2 regions of the Rheinheimera fenheensis genome follow, and region 2 is predicted to be linked to the other one. Evidence: predicted binding sites of a transcription regulator. Region 2 holds the regulator's gene; the other holds the start of a gene.
What was found. The regulator FliA, encoded in region 2, starts transcription of late flagellar genes. The targets are predictions, from matches to a motif close to GCTAAAGTTNNNNNNNNNNCNGCCGATA.
Positions count from the first base shown of each region.

Region 1: the regulator FliA is predicted to act here: its motif matches at 6,516-6,543, upstream of ABGI61_RS06730 (DUF5610 domain-containing protein).

Region 1 covers NZ_JBDPJM010000003.1:255,565-263,955, reverse strand. Annotated here, with positions in the region: gene ABGI61_RS06760 (DUF4097 family beta strand repeat-containing protein) at 1-744, opposite strand, end outside; gene ABGI61_RS06755 (hypothetical protein) at 754-1,233, opposite strand; gene ABGI61_RS06750 (RNA polymerase sigma factor) at 1,226-1,747, opposite strand; gene ABGI61_RS06745 (pseudouridine synthase) at 2,161-2,901, shown strand; gene ABGI61_RS06740 (MFS transporter) at 2,854-4,044, opposite strand; gene ABGI61_RS06735 (TonB-dependent receptor) at 4,162-6,366, opposite strand; gene ABGI61_RS06730 (DUF5610 domain-containing protein) at 6,615-7,232, shown strand; gene paeA (polyamine export protein PaeA) at 7,229-8,391, opposite strand, start outside.
Region 2 covers NZ_JBDPJM010000004.1:102,880-111,270, reverse strand. Annotated here, with positions in the region: gene flhA (flagellar biosynthesis protein FlhA) at 1-878, shown strand, start outside; gene flhF (flagellar biosynthesis GTPase FlhF) at 889-2,280, shown strand; gene ABGI61_RS07815 (MinD/ParA family protein) at 2,273-3,151, shown strand; gene ABGI61_RS07810 (RNA polymerase sigma factor FliA) at 3,148-3,867, shown strand; gene cheY (chemotaxis response regulator CheY) at 3,920-4,291, shown strand; gene ABGI61_RS07800 (protein phosphatase CheZ) at 4,317-5,069, shown strand; gene ABGI61_RS07795 (chemotaxis protein CheA) at 5,085-7,298, shown strand; gene ABGI61_RS07790 (protein-glutamate methylesterase/protein-glutamine glutaminase) at 7,311-8,391, shown strand, end outside.

The sequences.
Region 1 (8,391 bases), on a different contig from region 2:
GATGCGTGGTGCACTGCTGTCACGCAGCGTCACGTCAATCTCGCCGTTTACCGTGCTCAGCTTCAGCTGCGTGGTGCCGCTTAGTTTAATATCGGCATCACCGTTTACCGTGCTAACACTTACCTCTTCTGCGTTGCTGCTGGCGTTAATCTCGCCGTTGACCACCTCATAACTTATCCGACCGCTGGAACCGTTATCTTCGATTTCGCCATTTACTGAGCTCAGCTCAATGCGGCCACTGCCGCTACTGAGTTTAATTTCACCATTTACCGTACTTAATTTGACGCTGTTACGTAAATCGGTGGCGGTAATTTCACCATTTACCGTGCCAATCTGGCTGCTGCCGTGAATACCGCTCACACTGACATTGCCATTAACGCCTTTAAACTCAACGCTGGCCCCGACCGGCACTTCAAAGCTAAGCTGGGCGGCATTACTTTTGTCATTCCAGTTGTAGTTCACCTGGCGAGGCATGGTCATTTCAAAGCGGGTAAAACCGTCTTTGCTGTCAAACTCATAGCCAGTAGCTTTCTCATCCAGTTTGCCACTAACGCTAAAGCTGTTGCTGTCGACGGCTTTAATGGTTATTTCACCACTCATCACCTCAATATAAATTTTTTCATTCGCTGATACGCTAACGCGTTCATTCACCGCGGTACGCGGGTCGGCAATCGCCAATTGGCTTACCGCCAACAATACTAATCCTGCCAGGCCGGTAAACCGGATTTTGCTTGCTGTTTGCATACGACTCTCCTAACTGATAACTAAAGGTTGTTGCAGCGTGGCTTGCTGGATATAGCTAAGCTGCTGTTGATACAAAAATTGCAGCTTCGCGAGTAGCTGCGGTTCATCCGGATAAAATTGCAGGGCCTGGCGCACCTGAGCGATGGCCTGATCCCAAATCTGTAATTGCTGCTGCCAGTTCTCAAAGCCTTCTGCAACCGCCACCACCTGGCTTAGCTGCTGCGCTTTTTGCTGCTCATACACCTGTAGCAACATCAGCTCAGCATTGGGCATAGCAGCACTACGCTCGTTTGCTGGCGGCAGCAGCACCAGCTGCCAACTGACTAAACCCACCAGTAACAGCGCGGCGGCGCTGGCCCAATACGCCAGTATCGGTTTCGCTTTTTGCTGCTGTGGCAAGCGACTGACAATGTCCGGCCATAAGTCGCGCTCTGGCGCGATACTGTTCGTTAAGCCACGGATAGCGTTATCTAATTGCTGCTCATTCATCAGCTAACCACTCCTGTAATAATTGTCTGGCTCTGAAGTACTGCGCTTTAGAGGTCCCCTCTGCAATACCCAGCAAGCTTGCGATCTCCTGATGCTGATAGCCTTCCAGCGCAAACAACACAAACACCGCTCTGGCCTGCGCCGGTAAACGTTGTATCGCTTGCTCCAGTGGTACCTGCTCACTGGCGCACGCCACACTGGGTTCAGCAAGTGTGATCTCATCGCTGCTGTCGGTCAGGCGCAGATATTTATCTTGTCGCCAGCTATCAATAGCGGTGCGGGTCGCTATGCTGTGCAGCCAGGTAGCAAAGCTGCTGTCACCGCGAAACTGTGGTAACTGCTGCCATACCTTAATAAACACTTCCTGGCTGGTGTCTTCTGCTTTTTGCCTGTTGGCTAAAAGCCGCCAGCAAATAGCATAAACCCGGCCGATAAACTGCTGATACAGAATATAAAATGCTTGCTTATCGCCCTGTTGTGCCGCCGTTATGGCCTGCAACAGCTCCGTTGTCATAACTGCCCTTACTGGCCGGTGTTTTGCGTTATTGTAGGGTTAGTCGTACGCGGGTCGCTAAGGGTTTAAATAAAGATAATTTTTTTGCAAGAAAAGCGGGAGCCGGGCTCCCGTCACTAAAGGGGTGAAATAATCCAGGAAGGAAGGTGTAACGGGCGCAATTATCGTAGGTTTTCGTGGCAGTTGTATGACAACTTCTGCACTACGTCAAAAACCATTCGGTTATTGCACAAAAAAAAGCCGGACAAATGTCCGGCCAAAATATCACTAACAAGTTAAGTACAATCAAGCACTAGGAGGAACAGATCTGCACTTGCAGACCTGACTTAGTGTGCCGGCAAAGTGTGACAACCAGATGATTTTTCTGCGTCATATCGGTTACCATGTCATTCTTTTTCGACTGAAATGGCAGTATGAGCGCCAAGCCACAGCAGCGATTAGCAAAATATATTGCGATGTCTGGTCATTGCTCGCGCCGGGCGGCAGAGCGTCTTATCACCCAAGGCCGGGTAAGTGTGAATGGCATTTTGGCCAAACATACCGATACTGTCAGTAATGATGATGTTGTGATGATTGACCAGATAGTCCTGACACCGGCCAGCACGTTGCAGTATCTGGCATATCACAAACCTGTGGGCGTCGATTGCAATAACAGACCCGAGGATCCATCTAGTCTTTATCAGCTGCTGCGCACCTTACCACAACGCCTATTTGCCGTTGGTCGCTTAGATAAAGACTCGTCGGGTTTATTGTTGCTAACAAATGATGGCGCCCTGTGTCAGCGCCTTATGCACCCAAGCTTTTATCATGAAAAAGCCTATCAGGTACAAACCGACAAGACATTAACCGCAGAACATATTGAGAAGTTAGCCTCTGGCGTAAGCTGGCAGTTGGGCGCGACGCAATACCACTCCCGGCCCTGCCCTGTGATACAAACCGGTGAACACATTTTTGATATCACGCTAACCCAAGGCCTACATCGACAAATTCGTTATATGTGCAAAGCAGTGGACTTAAAGGTGCTCAAACTGCAGCGTTATCGCATTCATAACCTGCTGCTTGGCGATCTAGCTGCGGGTGAGCTGCGGGATCTTCGCGCAGACGAACTATCCACGCTGCTTGCGCTTAGCGATAACATACAGCCAGAGGCATAGCATCAGCGTAACGCCGTACATCAATAAAGCGCCAACAACCACACCGCGCCAGTGCAACCACTGCCAAAACGGTTGCAGATACAAACTGCCGGTACTGGCACCGACATAATAAAACACCAGATATAGCGCACTGGCACTGGCTTTGGCTTTTTCTGCACACTGTGTTACCCAGCTGCTAGCCAGTGAGTGGGTGAGGAAAAAACCAAAGGCATTAATAAAAAAACCACTGACAATAAGCCAAAGCTGGCAACTTAACGTTAAACAGGTACCCAGCATTAAAATGATGACGCCGAGCGCCATACCCAGAGGCACCGGCATGCGCTGCGCTAATTTACCGGATAAGGCAGAACCTATGGTGCCGGTAAAATAACTGACAAACAGCAAGCCAATCCAGAAACTGGAGAGCTGATAAGGTGCATCTGACAGAACAAAAGCGATATAGGTGTATTGATTGAGAAATATAAAAAAGTTTAAGCCGCCAATCAGGTAAGTCAGCAGTAGTAACGGCTGGCGCAGATGAAACAGATTATTGCTAACGGCATCGGCTATACGAAAAGGCTTAGCATTAAAACGGGCAGCAACAGGTAAATCACGCCAGATAAGGTAACAGCTTATTACGCCTAATAGCGCCATAGGCCAGAACACCCATTGCCAATGGCCAATATCAGCCAAAGCGCCGGCCATCAAGCGGCCACTAATACCACCCAGCGAATTGGCACTGATGTAATACCCCACCGCCGCGACCAGCGCTGGCTTGCTGTACTCCTCGCCCATATAGGCGATAGCGATTGCTGGCAGGCCGCCAAGAAAGAAACCTTGTAACGAACGAAACAGGATAAGTGAGCTAAAGCTTTCAACCTGAGTCAGCGCCACTGTTGATAGCGTCATCCCACAAAGCGTTATGACTAATAGCTTTTTTCGCCCCCAGGCGTCTGACAGAGCAGCATAAATCAGTAAAGACACCCCAAGGCACAAAGTACCCGCGGCATAGGCCCAGTTAGCTTGCAAAGGTGTAAGCGAAAACTGCCGGCTAAGCTCGGGCAATAGCGGCTGTAGTAAGTGTAAATTGGCAAATACCACCACAGCAGCCAAACATAATGCGAAGGTGGCGCGATAAAATGCCGGACTTTTATACTCTATCAACGCTACGCAGCCTTTGTTTAAAATGGCTGCATTATAAACGAAACCAACGTCAATTAAGTGCTTCAGCACAATAAAAAAGCGGCACTCAGGCCGCTTTTTGTATCATGTGTTAGGCTATCAGAACTTCAGGCTGTAACGTACACCAAACTCACTGGCATCATTGCTCATAATACGCAGAATATAGTCGCCGGTATTTAAGCGGGCGTTGTCATAACGCTTATCAAAAATATTCTGGCCATACAGCGCTACTGTCCAATTGGCATCGGCAGGCACATAGCTGATATCCATATTAACTAATTCACGGTTATCAATCAGTGTTAATCGGCCTGGATCAGAACTTGGCTCACCGTACATCTCACCGCGGTAGGAGTAGTCGATTCGCGTGGTTATCATGCTGCCATTTTCCAGCACAAATTCATAAGATGGGCTGATAGAGGCTGTCAGCTCTGGTGTTAATGGCGCTACCGGTTTCACGCCATCCTGCTCATCCACATCAACATCGATATAACCTAAGCTGGTATGCAATTTAAAGCCATCGGTAACGTAAACCGTGCTTTCCCACTCAACTCCCCGAGAGCGCTGTTTTACCACCAGATTGGTGGTATTAAAACCGCCCACTGCCGTTGTACTTACCTGATAGGGCAAATCATCATATTCGGTATTAAATAACGCGATACTCATGCTGATATCGCTGGTTACCTGGCCTTTTACACCAACTTCGTAGTTAACTGCAGTAATGTTATCCGACGCTACAAAACACGCTGGGTTGCCGAATAAACAGTAAGGCCGCGCCGGGAACTGCCCTGACTGATAACCACTTTGAACGCTACCATACAGGTTCATGCCATTGTCCAGGCGATAATTTGCCGACAAATCAAAGCTTACTTGGCTCCAATCATCTTCTGCGGCAAAAGGACCAATACCGACATTTGCCACCGCCGACTTTTTGTCCTTGTTATAGCGCACACCACCGGCGATGCGTAGATCGTCGGTCAGGTTATAGCCTACATTGACAAACACCGCGCGACTGGTTGCCTCTTGATCCAGTTCTAACAGGTTTACACCAGCATTAAAGCGGGAATCCTCGCCCTGACGGTTGCTGCCTTCTTCCTTAAACCAATACAAGCCAGAGACAAAATCAAAGTCGCCAAAGTAACCGTTTAACTGCAGCTCGGCTGACGTTTGATCAGCTTCCCCCCGCTCTGGATAATGGTCCAGCGCGTAAATAGTGCCGTCATCATCCAGGCCAGCTTTGTACTCAGACGAGCGACGGCTGATAATAGCGCGGGTAGATAAGTTATCACTAAAGTTCCAATCTGCGGTTAACGAAATGCCGTCAGCCTGGTTGCTTACTTCGGTAACTTCTTTGGTGCCGGTAGCGTTGTCATAGGGGTTAGCCGCGACATCGGTATTGCGCAGTGGGCCAGATGGCAATGGCGAGCCAAACCGCTCACCGGTGTAGTAAGCACCCGTTGGCACTTCGTCAATTAATGTCGTGTAAGGCCGCAAACCACCTTCACCATCGTTTGCATCGGCCGTCAGTACCAGGCTAAAGTCTTTGTTCGGTGCAAATTTTACCGACAAACGACCATACGTATCTTCTGTTTCACCGACGTCATATTTTGCATCAGGTACGTTAATAAACTTACCCAAGCCATCGCGCCTGTTGTAACCGGCATTGACGTTAAATGACACCTCTTCTGTCAGGCCTGCATTAACAAACACATCGCCTTTAACACGGCCACGGCTACCGGCTTGTAAGGTTACCTTTCGTAGCGTGGTTTGGTCCGGCTGCTTGGTAATAATATTTATCGCACCACCAATAGAGTTACGGCCATAGAGTGTGCCTTGTGGGCCGCGCAATACTTCAACACGTTCGATATTATTCAGGTTCCAGTTTTGCCCAACCTGACGGCCAAGGTATACCCCATCGACATAAACGCTAACACCAGGATCAGTCGTGATCAGGTGATCCTGCAAACCAATGCCGCGAATGAACGGGTTAGCCGATGAAGTATGGCCTGCGGAGAAACCGGTAACGTTAAGGTTTGGCACAAACTTACCCACATCGGTTAAATCTGTAATGCCCTGCTCAGCCAGCGCATCACCGCTAAAAGCGCTGATTGCCACCGGCACTTCATAAATTACCTGCGCCCGTTTGGTTGCGGTAACGGTGATTTTTTCTATTTTGCTTGTATCTTCAGCACTCTCAGTAGCTTGTTGCGCCAGCACAGAGCCAGACAGCACACCACTTAAAGCAAGGGTTAATAAACTTAGCGACGTAGTCAGTTTGTGTACTGAATTGTTGTTTTTGCTATTCAATGTCGTCTCTCCACAAAACATTTCACCGGGCGGCTTCCCAGCGTCGCAATAGTATATCTGATCCTGCTAACACGCTAAGCAGCCCAGGTTATCTTTTTATGTGTTTAAATCTGTATCTATTCAGCATTAAAAAAATATTTTCAGCACCACCTAAAGTTTTAACCTCTGCTGCCGATAACCGTGAAACGACTATACTTATGCACGTTATGTCGGTGCCAGTCATGTCGGCCAGAATCAGGAGCAGCATCATGGCGATATCTTCCTCAAATACATCCGCCGGTAGCACAGCGGTAAACCAGCCCGCCAAAAGTAATAATGCACCAGCAAAATCAGACGATCCTCGTAATGTAAGAGAGCAAGCCCGACAGGTACAAAACACGGCCATTTTAAAAGCCAATGAGCAGGTGTCACTACGCAGCAATAATGACTCGTTAAGCCTGCTATACAAAACCGCGCTGGAAGGCATTAATACCGAGCTTGAGCCTGTGATGGGCGAAAACGCCGCGCAAAAGATTTACGACAGCGGCATAGATACCTCGCCAGAGGCTACGGCAGAGCGGATTGTGTCTTTTGCCACGGGCTTTTATGGCCGCTATAAAGAGCTAAACCCAGACAAAAGCGAAGAAGAGAACCTGAATAATTTTCTTAGCATTATCGGTGGCGGTATCGATAAAGGTTTTGCCGATGCCAAAGATATATTAAAAGGCTTAAAAGTGTATGAAGGCGAAGTAGAAAGCGGGGTTGATAAAACCTACAGCCTGGTGCTGCAGGGGCTAAATAACTTCCGCGAAAAAATGCTCGAGCTTGCGGGTAACAATCAAGACGCTGACACCACAAGCAATGTCAGCAACAACAGCACGGTTTAAACCGTGCTGTGCTCTTTTGCCTTGTCGGCCGTTTCGCCATTATGTAGCCGGGTGACCAGCAGCTGATCAATCTTGTAGCTGTCGATATCTACCACCTCAAACTTATAGCCACCGTGCAGCACAAAGTCGGTGCGTTTCGGAATTTTGCGCAGGCTGTACATCATAAAGCCGGCTATAGTTTCGTAGTTTTCCGGACTGGGAAAACTGTCGATATCCAGCACCCGCATCACATCCTGCAGCGGCGTTAACCCCTCTACCAGCCAGGAGTTGGCATCACGCGCCACAATTTGCTCTTCTTCAGAGCTGACCAGCTCGCCCATCACAATACTCATTACGTCTTTGAGCGTAATAATGCCGACCACCAGCGCATACTCGTTCATGATGATGGCAAAATCGACACCAGCCGACTTAAAATGCTCCAGCACTTCATATAATGACAAGGTATCGGGGATGATCAGCGGCGAGCGCACTATGCCTTCTTTTTTCAGCGAAATCGGTTGGTTATGCAGTACCTGCATCAGAATATCGCGGGTATCGACATAGCCCACGACCTTATCCAGCACACCATCCACTACCAAAAACTTGGCATGCGGGTGTTCCGCCAGCTTGGTTTTGATATTGTCCTGTGTTTCATCCAGAGTGAAAAAGATCAGGCTTTCACGCGCTGTCATTGCCGACGTTACCGTGCGCGATTCCATATCAAATACGTTTTCCAGTAACTGATGTTCATGCTCTTGCAGCACCCCCGCCTGAGCACCGGCTTCCATCATGGCAATAATATCGTCTGGCGTAATGTCGTCTTTTCGCATGGTTGGCACGTTAAACAGGCTGAAAAACCAGTTAGCTAAGCCGTTAAACAACCAGACAAAGGGCTTCAACAACGTAATTAACAGCAGCATTGGGTTGACCACCCGGGTGGCAATTTTCTCCGGTGCTATCATTGCCAGCCGCTTAGGCATTAAGTCGGCAAACAAAATAAACAACGAGGTGACAAAAAACACCGATAAAGCAAAACCGGCACTGCTCACCCAGCTGCCGTTAAACATCAGCGCCAATAAAGCGCTGAAATAAGGCGTAAAGGCGGACTCGCCCAAAATACCGCCCAGAATTGCCACCGCATTTAAGCCAATTTGCACTATGGTAAAAAAGTTGCCCGGAT
Region 2 (8,391 bases):
ATATCCGCGACAACCTGGATTTAGAGCCTAACAGCTATCGCATGACGTTAATGGGAGTGACCAGTGGCGAGGGCGAGCTGCGCCATGACAACGAGCTGGCGATTAACCCGGGCCAGGTGTTTGGTACGGTAAAAGGCATAGCGACCAAAGATCCGGCCTTTGGCCTGGATGCGGTGTGGATAGCCAAAGATCAGCGCGAACATGCACAAACCCTGGGCTACACCGTGGTAGACGCGGCAACGGTAGTAGCAACCCATTTAAGCCAGATTTTAACCAATCATGCTGCCAGTTTACTCGGCCATGAAGAGGTACAGAACCTGTTGGATATGCTGGCTAAGCACTCGCCCAAATTGGTTGAAGGGCTGGTGCCAGATACGCTGCCGCTCACTGCAGTGGTAAAAGTGCTGCAAAACCTGCTCAATGAAGGTGTGCCCATTCGTGATATGCGCACCATAGTGCAAACGCTGGTGGAATACGGTGCCAAGAGCCAGGACGTTGAAGTATTAACTGCCGCTTGTCGTATCGCGCTGCGCCGTCTAATCGTGCAGGAAGTGGGGGGCAGCCGCAAAGAAATTCCGGTGATTACCTTTGCGCCAGAATTAGAGCAGATGCTGCACCAGTCGATGCAGGCTGCCGGTAACGATGGCGCCGGCATAGAGCCTGGCCTTGCCGACCGTATTCAGCAATCGCTGCAACAGGCACATCAGGAGCAGGAGTTAAATGGCGACAGCGCTGTGTTACTGACGTCAGGAATTTTACGCTCGGTAATGGCACGATTCGTGAAGTACACCATTCCAGGGCTTAGGGTATTGTCCTATCAGGAAATACCGGACGATAAACAAATTCGTATTGTCAGCGTTATTGGCCAGGCAAGCTAGGAGTTAACCGATGAAAATTAAACGCTTTGTAGCAAAAGATATGCGCACTGCTTTGCAGGAAGTAAAAGACTTCCTCGGGCCAGATGCCATTATTCTGTCCAATAAGAAAGTCGCTGAAGGTGTTGAAATTGTTGCGGCGATTGACCAGGAAGCACAAACCAGTGCCAAGGCTCCGATTGCGGCTGTCAAGCCTGCGCAACCACGTTTTGTGGCGACTGTCGCTGATAATGATACCGATATGGCTGAGCCGGCCGCTGCGCCTGCCGACTCGTTAAAGGCCCTGCTGGCACGGCAAATGATTAAACAACAGGTTAGCCAAGGGGCTGCGGTCAAACCCGCAGCGGCGCAGCCGGCCCGAGCGGCTACCTTTGAGCGTCAAACTTCTGGCACTACGTCAGTGCAGGCCATTAACCCGCTGCAATTGACCGAGCTGAGCAAGCTGCAGGAGCAGCAAGCGAAGCTGGTGCAACAGCAAATGGACGCGATGCGCAATGAAATGCTGTCCATGCGCCAACTGTTGCAACATCAGGTATCCGGTTTAATGTGGCAGGATTTGGCACGGCGTGAGCCGGTGCGTGCGCTGGTGATTGAAAACTTGCAGCAACTCGGGTTGTCCGAGCAGGTAGCTGATCAGCTGGCGTGCTTTATGCCTGAAGACTTAAACACTGCCGATGCCTGGCAGGCAGCGCTGGAGCTGTTAAGCGGCCAGTTAAGCACCACTAACGATGATATTTTGCGACGGGGTGGCGTAGTAGCGCTGGTCGGCCCTACAGGGGTAGGTAAAACCACTACTGTAGCGAAACTGGCCGCTGAATTTGCCAAGCGGCATGGCGCTGATCAGGTTGCGCTTATTACCACCGACAGCTATCGGATAGGCGCTTTTGAACAGCTGGCTACCTTTGGCCGCATTATCGGCTGTCCGGTAAAACAGGCTAAAGACAGCGATGAGCTATCCTTGTTAATTAATCAGTTACAACAGCGCAAACTTATTCTTATTGACACCGCGGGAATGAGTCAGCGCGATGTGCGGTTGGCGGAAAAACTTGCCACGCTGGTGCATAATAGTCGTGTCAAAATAAAAAGTTATCTGGTATTGTCTGCCACAGCACAATCAAGGGTAATGCAGGAAAGCGTCGCGCATTTTAAACGCATTCCCCTGTCTGGTTGTATTTTCACCAAACTTGATGAATGCTTAAGTTTGGGTGAAGTGATCAATGTCGCTATAGCTAATGCACTGCCGGTCAGTTACTTGACCAACGGGCAACGTGTGCCGGAAGATATAGCGGTTGCCGATGCCCACACCTTGGTGCAGCAGGCAGAGAAATTACGAATCGCACAGAGTAGTACGGCACATCAGTGGTACAACGACGGGATGAGCCGCGCGGACGGAACCTATGCATAGTCATGTAAATATTGATGATCAAGCCAGTGGCCTGAGAAAAATGAATAAGCAGATGGTAAAAGTAATATCAGTAACAGGCGGTAAAGGCGGCGTGGGTAAAACCAACGTCACGCTAAACCTTGCCATGTCGCTGGCCCAACTGGGTAAGCGGGTACTGGTGCTGGATGCTGATCTGGGCCTGGCCAATTGTGATGTCATGCTGGGCCTGAGAGTTGAAAAAAACCTGTCACACGTGTTGGCTGGTGAAGTCGAGCTGGATGACATCATTATCGACGGCCCCTTTGGTATTAAAATTATCCCTGCCACTTCTGGCTCACAAAATATGACCGAATTGGCGCCAGCTGAACATGCTGGCCTGATCCGAGCCTTCAGTGAACTGAAAACCCCCGTTGATGTGCTGCTGGTAGATACGGCCGCCGGTATTTCCGACATGGTGCTGAGCTTTTCCCGCGCCTCGCAGGATGTGATGGTGGTGGTATGTGATGAACCATCATCGATAACCGATGCTTATGCGCTGATGAAAATTTTAAGCCGGGATCATGGCGTAGAAAAGTTTAAAATTGTTGCCAATATGGTACGCAGTTTAAAAGAAGGCCAGGAGCTGTTTGCCAAGTTAACCCGGGTCACAGACCGTTTTTTAGACGTCAATCTGGAGCTGGTTGCGACTATTCCCTATGATGAAAATGTGCGTAAAGCCGCACGTAAGCAAAAAGCCTTTGTTGATGCTTTTCCAAAAACGGCTGCCAGTATGGCGATCAAAAGCCTGGCACTGAAAGCTGCCAAATGGCCGTTGCCGGCGACTGCCTCCGGCCATCTGGAATTCTTTCTTGAGCAACTGGTTCAACCACAGGCAGACAGGGGGCTGGCGTGAACAGCAAAATTGCAGCCTATGGCGGAGTCGACCATATGCAGCAACTGGTCGAGCGCCACGCACCTTTAGTAAAACGTATTGCCTATCATTTGATGGCACGTTTACCGGCCAGCGTACTGGTAGATGATTTAATTCAGTCTGGCATGATTGGCCTGATTGAAGCGGCAAAAAATTTCGACGGCAGTAAAGGCGCCAGTTTTGAAACCTTCGCCGGCATCCGTATCCGGGGCGCTATGCTGGATGAAATGCGCCGTGGCGACTGGACACCACGCTCCGTACATCGTAATGCCCGCCTGATAGCAGAGACCATCGCAGAACTTGAAGCTATACACGGCCGTGATGTTAAAGACATTGAAGTTGCTGAAAAACTTGATATATCTTTAGATGAATACCATCATATGTTAAGTGATATCAGCAGTGGCCGCATTATCGGTATTGAAGATCTGGGCGTGTCAGAAGATGTGTTGGTTACCTCAGGTGATTCAGATTGCGACCACTTATATGAAACACAGGCAAATGATAGCTTCCACCAGGATTTAGCAAAAACAATCAGTAGTTTACCTGAGCGTGAAGCATTAGTGCTTTCGCTGTATTATAATGACGAGCTAAACTTGAAAGAGATTGGGGCTGTGCTGAATGTCAGTGAGTCCCGGATCAGTCAAATACATAGTCAGGCATTGGTCAGATTAAAAGCCAGAATGCAGGATTGGTTGTAACCTATTCTGAGATAACAGTAATATCTCGCCGGAGGGGATTTTGGATAAAAATATGAAAATTCTGGTGGTAGACGATTTCTCTACCATGAGACGCATAATAAAAAACCTATTGCGTGACCTTGGCTTTACCAATGTATCTGAAGCAGATGATGGCAGCACAGCCTTGCCCATGCTACAAAACGGCGACTTCGATTTTGTCGTAACTGACTGGAACATGCCAGGCATGCAAGGCATCGACTTGCTGCGCGCCATCCGGGCGGACGCCAAGTTAAAACATATTCCGGTGCTGATGGTAACGGCAGAGGCGAAGAAAGAGCAGATCATTGCTGCGGCGCAGGCCGGGGTAAATGGCTATATTGTAAAACCCTTTACCGCAGCCACGCTGCAAGAGAAGTTAGCTAAAGTGTTTGAACGGATAGGCTAACCGTAACTGACAAAGGAGCGTTGCCATGTCCGTAAGTACGGCGCCTATAATTTCACTAGAGCAAGCCAGAGAGCTGGTACAGCTGCTGGAAATGGGAGAGCACGACAGCGCTAATCAGCTGGTACAGCAGCTTGCTGTACCAGGTTCGTCAGAACTCTTTGCAGAAGTCGGTAAGTTAACCCGTCAGCTGCATGACTCATTGAAAAACTTCCAGATAGATCCCTCGCTGAACAACCTGTTGGAAGAAGATATTCCTGATGCAAAAAAGCGGCTTAATCATGTTATTGACATGACCGAGCAGGCCGCTAATCGCACTATGGATGCGGTGGAGTCCTGTCTGCCTATTGCTGATCAAATTTCACAACAGCTGGCAAAAATTCAACCGCAGTGGCAAAAGCTTATGCGGCGACAGTTGCAGCTGGGTGAATTTAAGGCACTTGTGCATCAGCTGGATGATTTCTTTCAGCAAGCCAACGGTGATTCCAATACCCTCAATTCGCTGTTAACCGATGTACTGATGGCGCAGGATTATCAGGATTTAACCGGCCAGATTCTGCGCCGGGTAATAGAGTTAGTGCGTGAAGTTGAAGAAAGCCTGATTGGTTTGTTAACGGCTTTTGGCCAGTCCAACATGATGATGCAGGCTGAAGCTAAGCCCGCCAGAGCCAAACCCAAAGCCCACGAAGCGGAAGGCCCGATTATCGATGCGGCTGAGCGTGATGATGTGGTAAGCGGTCAGGATGATGTTGACGATTTATTGTCCAGTTTAGGTTTTTAACAGAGGTGTCTTTGCATGAGCTTTGATATGGATGAAGATATACTGCAGGACTTCCTGGTTGAAGCCGGCGAAATCCTCGAGTTATTGCAGGAGCAGCTGGTAGAACTGGAAAATAATCCCGACGATGCCAACCTGCTTAATGCCATTTTCCGTGGTTTCCACACGGTAAAAGGCGGTGCCGGCTTTTTGTCACTGACCGAACTGGTTGACGCCTGCCACGGCGCCGAAAACGTATTCGACATATTGCGCACCGGTAAACGACGCGTAACACCTGAGCTGATGGACGTGATTTTGCAATCACTAGACAGCATCAATGCGATGTTTGTTGAAGTGCAAAACCGTCAACCGTTGACGCCGGCTTCGCAGGCCATTCTTGATGCACTGCATTATTATAGTGAGCCCGAGTCCAGCACTGCTGCTCCGGCACCTAGCGTCACTCAGGCACCAGTGGCGCCCTCACCGGCACCCGCACCAGCGGCCGAGGTTAAACCGGCAGCAGAGCAAGCGGCATCAGGGGATATCGATGAGATCACCGAAGAAGAATTTGACCGTTTGATGGATGAGCTTCACGGCAAAAAAGCAGCACCCAGTGCTTCATCAGCTGCAGTCACCCCCCCTGTTAGTGAAGTCAGTGCTGGCGGTGACGATATTACCGATGATGAGTTTGAGGCCATCCTCGATCAACTGCATGGTAAAGGCTCTTTCATACCAGACTCTGTTGCTAAGGCTGAGGGCAAAGCTGCGCCGGCAGAAAAAGCAACACCGACAAAAAATGCAAACAGCCAGGCCAGCAGTGGCAAAGCCGATGATGAAATTGACGATGCCGAGTTTGAGGCCTTACTTGACCAATTACATGGCAAAGGTAAAGCTCCCGCAGCAGTTACCCCCTCTGCCGCTGTGACGCCTGCTAAAGCAGAACCTGCAGCCGCGCCGAAAGCGGCCGCACCGGCACCTGCACCTAGTGCTGCCCCTGCAGCGCCGGTTGCTGCAGATAAAGCCGCCGCTGCTCAGCAAGCGGCACAGGCTGAGACCACAGTGCGGGTTGACACCAAGCGGCTGGACCAAATTATGAATATGGTCGGCGAGCTGGTGTTGGTGCGTAACCGTTTGGTGAGCTTGTCCGGTACCGTACAAAACGAAGAGATGAGCAAAGCCATCTCTAATCTGGATGTGGTGACTGCTGATATTCAGGGCGCGGTGATGAAAACCCGCATGCAGCCGATTAAAAAGGTATTTGGCCGCTTCCCCCGTGTGGTACGTGATTTAGCCCGTTCACTGCAAAAAGACATTGAACTGGTACTGGAAGGCGAAGAAACCGATTTAGACAAAAACCTGGTCGAGGCCTTAGCCGATCCTTTGGTGCACTTAGTGCGCAACTCTGTCGACCACGGTATTGAAATGCCGGAAGTGCGGCAAAAAGCCGGTAAAAAGCGCACGGGTACGGTTAAGCTCGCTGCGGCGCAGGCCGGTGACCATATATTGCTGACCATCCACGATGATGGTGCGGGTATGGACCCGGAAAAGCTAAAAGGCATCGCTATTAAGCGGGGCATTCTGGATACTGATGCTGCTGCACGGATGTCGGATACGGAAGCCTTTAACCTCATTTTTGCGCCAGGCTTTTCCACCAAGGAGCAAATCTCCGATATATCCGGCCGCGGTGTCGGCATGGATGTGGTGAAAACCAAAATTACCCAGCTTAACGGTACTGTGCATATTCACTCGAAAATGGGTGAGGGCACTTTACTGGAGATTAAGGTGCCGCTGACGCTGGCAATACTGCCAACCTTAATGGTGGTAGTCGGCAAACAAACCTTTGCCCTGCCGCTGGCGGGTGTCAGTGAAATATTCCATCTGGACCTAAATAAAACCAACGTGGTGGATGGTCAGTTAACAGTGGTGGTGCGCAACAAAGCCATACCGCTGTTTTTCCTCGAGCACTGGCTGGTCAAAGGCTCAGATAAAAAACGCCGTCGTGAGCAGGGCCATGTGGTAATTGTGCAGATTGGCACCCAGCAAGTTGGCTTTGTCGTTGACTCGCTGATTGGCCAGGAAGAGGTGGTAATTAAACCGTTGGACGCCCTGCTGCAAGGCACGCCGGGTATGGCGGGCGCCACTATTACCTCTGACGGTGGTATAGCGCTGATACTGGATGTACCTAACCTGCTGAAGCATTATGCGAAGAAATCAAAAATTAAGTTTGATCGCTTCAATAAAATGCACGCCTAAAGAGAGAGCATTATGGCGATTAGGGTGTTAGTGGTTGATGATTCGAGTTTTTTTCGCCGCCGGTTAACGGAAATATTGGCGAAGGATGGCGATATCAGCATTATCGACACGGCGATAAACGGTCGTGAGGCGGTAGATAAAGCCCTGGCATTAAAACCCGATGTCATCACCATGGATGTGGAGATGCCGGTGTTAGATGGCATCTCTGCAGTGCGCGAAATCATGGCGCAGCAACGTGTTCCTATTCTGATGTTTTCCTCGTTAACGCATGAAGGTGCCAAGGCAACGCTGGACGCGCTGGAAGCGGGCGCGGTCGATTTTTTACCGAAAAAATTTGAAGACATTGCCCGTGATAAAGACGAAGCCGGCACCCTACTGCGCGAGCGGGTGCGGGCGGTCGCACGTAAACGGCAGCTGGGCCGGCCTACTTTTAGCAGCACCTTTAGCAACAACACCTTACCCCATACTGATAGCAGCCTCAGTAGCAAATCTGCCGAGCGCCCGGCGCTGAGCCGCAGTAGCCTGGAGCGGCCACGTTTGACTGAACGCGTGGCACCGGCTGCCAGTGCTGGGCGTTACAGTGCCAGCGGCAAAAGTTACAAACTGGTGGCTATTGGCACCTCCACCGGCGGACCAGTCGCGCTGCAGCGTATTATTACCAGCTTACCGGCTGATTTTCCGCTGCCAATAGTGCTTATTCAGCATATGCCGGCAGCCTTCACCGGTGCTTTTGCCCAGCGGCTAAATACGCTGGCCAAGATTGAAGTACGCGAAGCGCAAGATAACGATGTGCTGCGACCCGGAGTGGCTTACCTGGCACCGGGTGGTAAACAAATGTTGATCGAAGGCAATGAGCGCGATGCCCGTTTGCGGATCAAAGAAGATGACTCGCCACGCATCACCTTTAAACCCAGTGTAGACATTACCTTTGCCACTGCTGCCAAAGCCTTTACTGACAAAGTGCTGGCGATAGTACTCACCGGTATGGGTTCGGATGGCCGCGAGGGGGCACGGTTATTAAAACAAGCTGGCTCAAGAATTTGGGCGCAGGATGAAGCCAGTTGTGTGGTGTATGGCATGCCACAGGCCATAG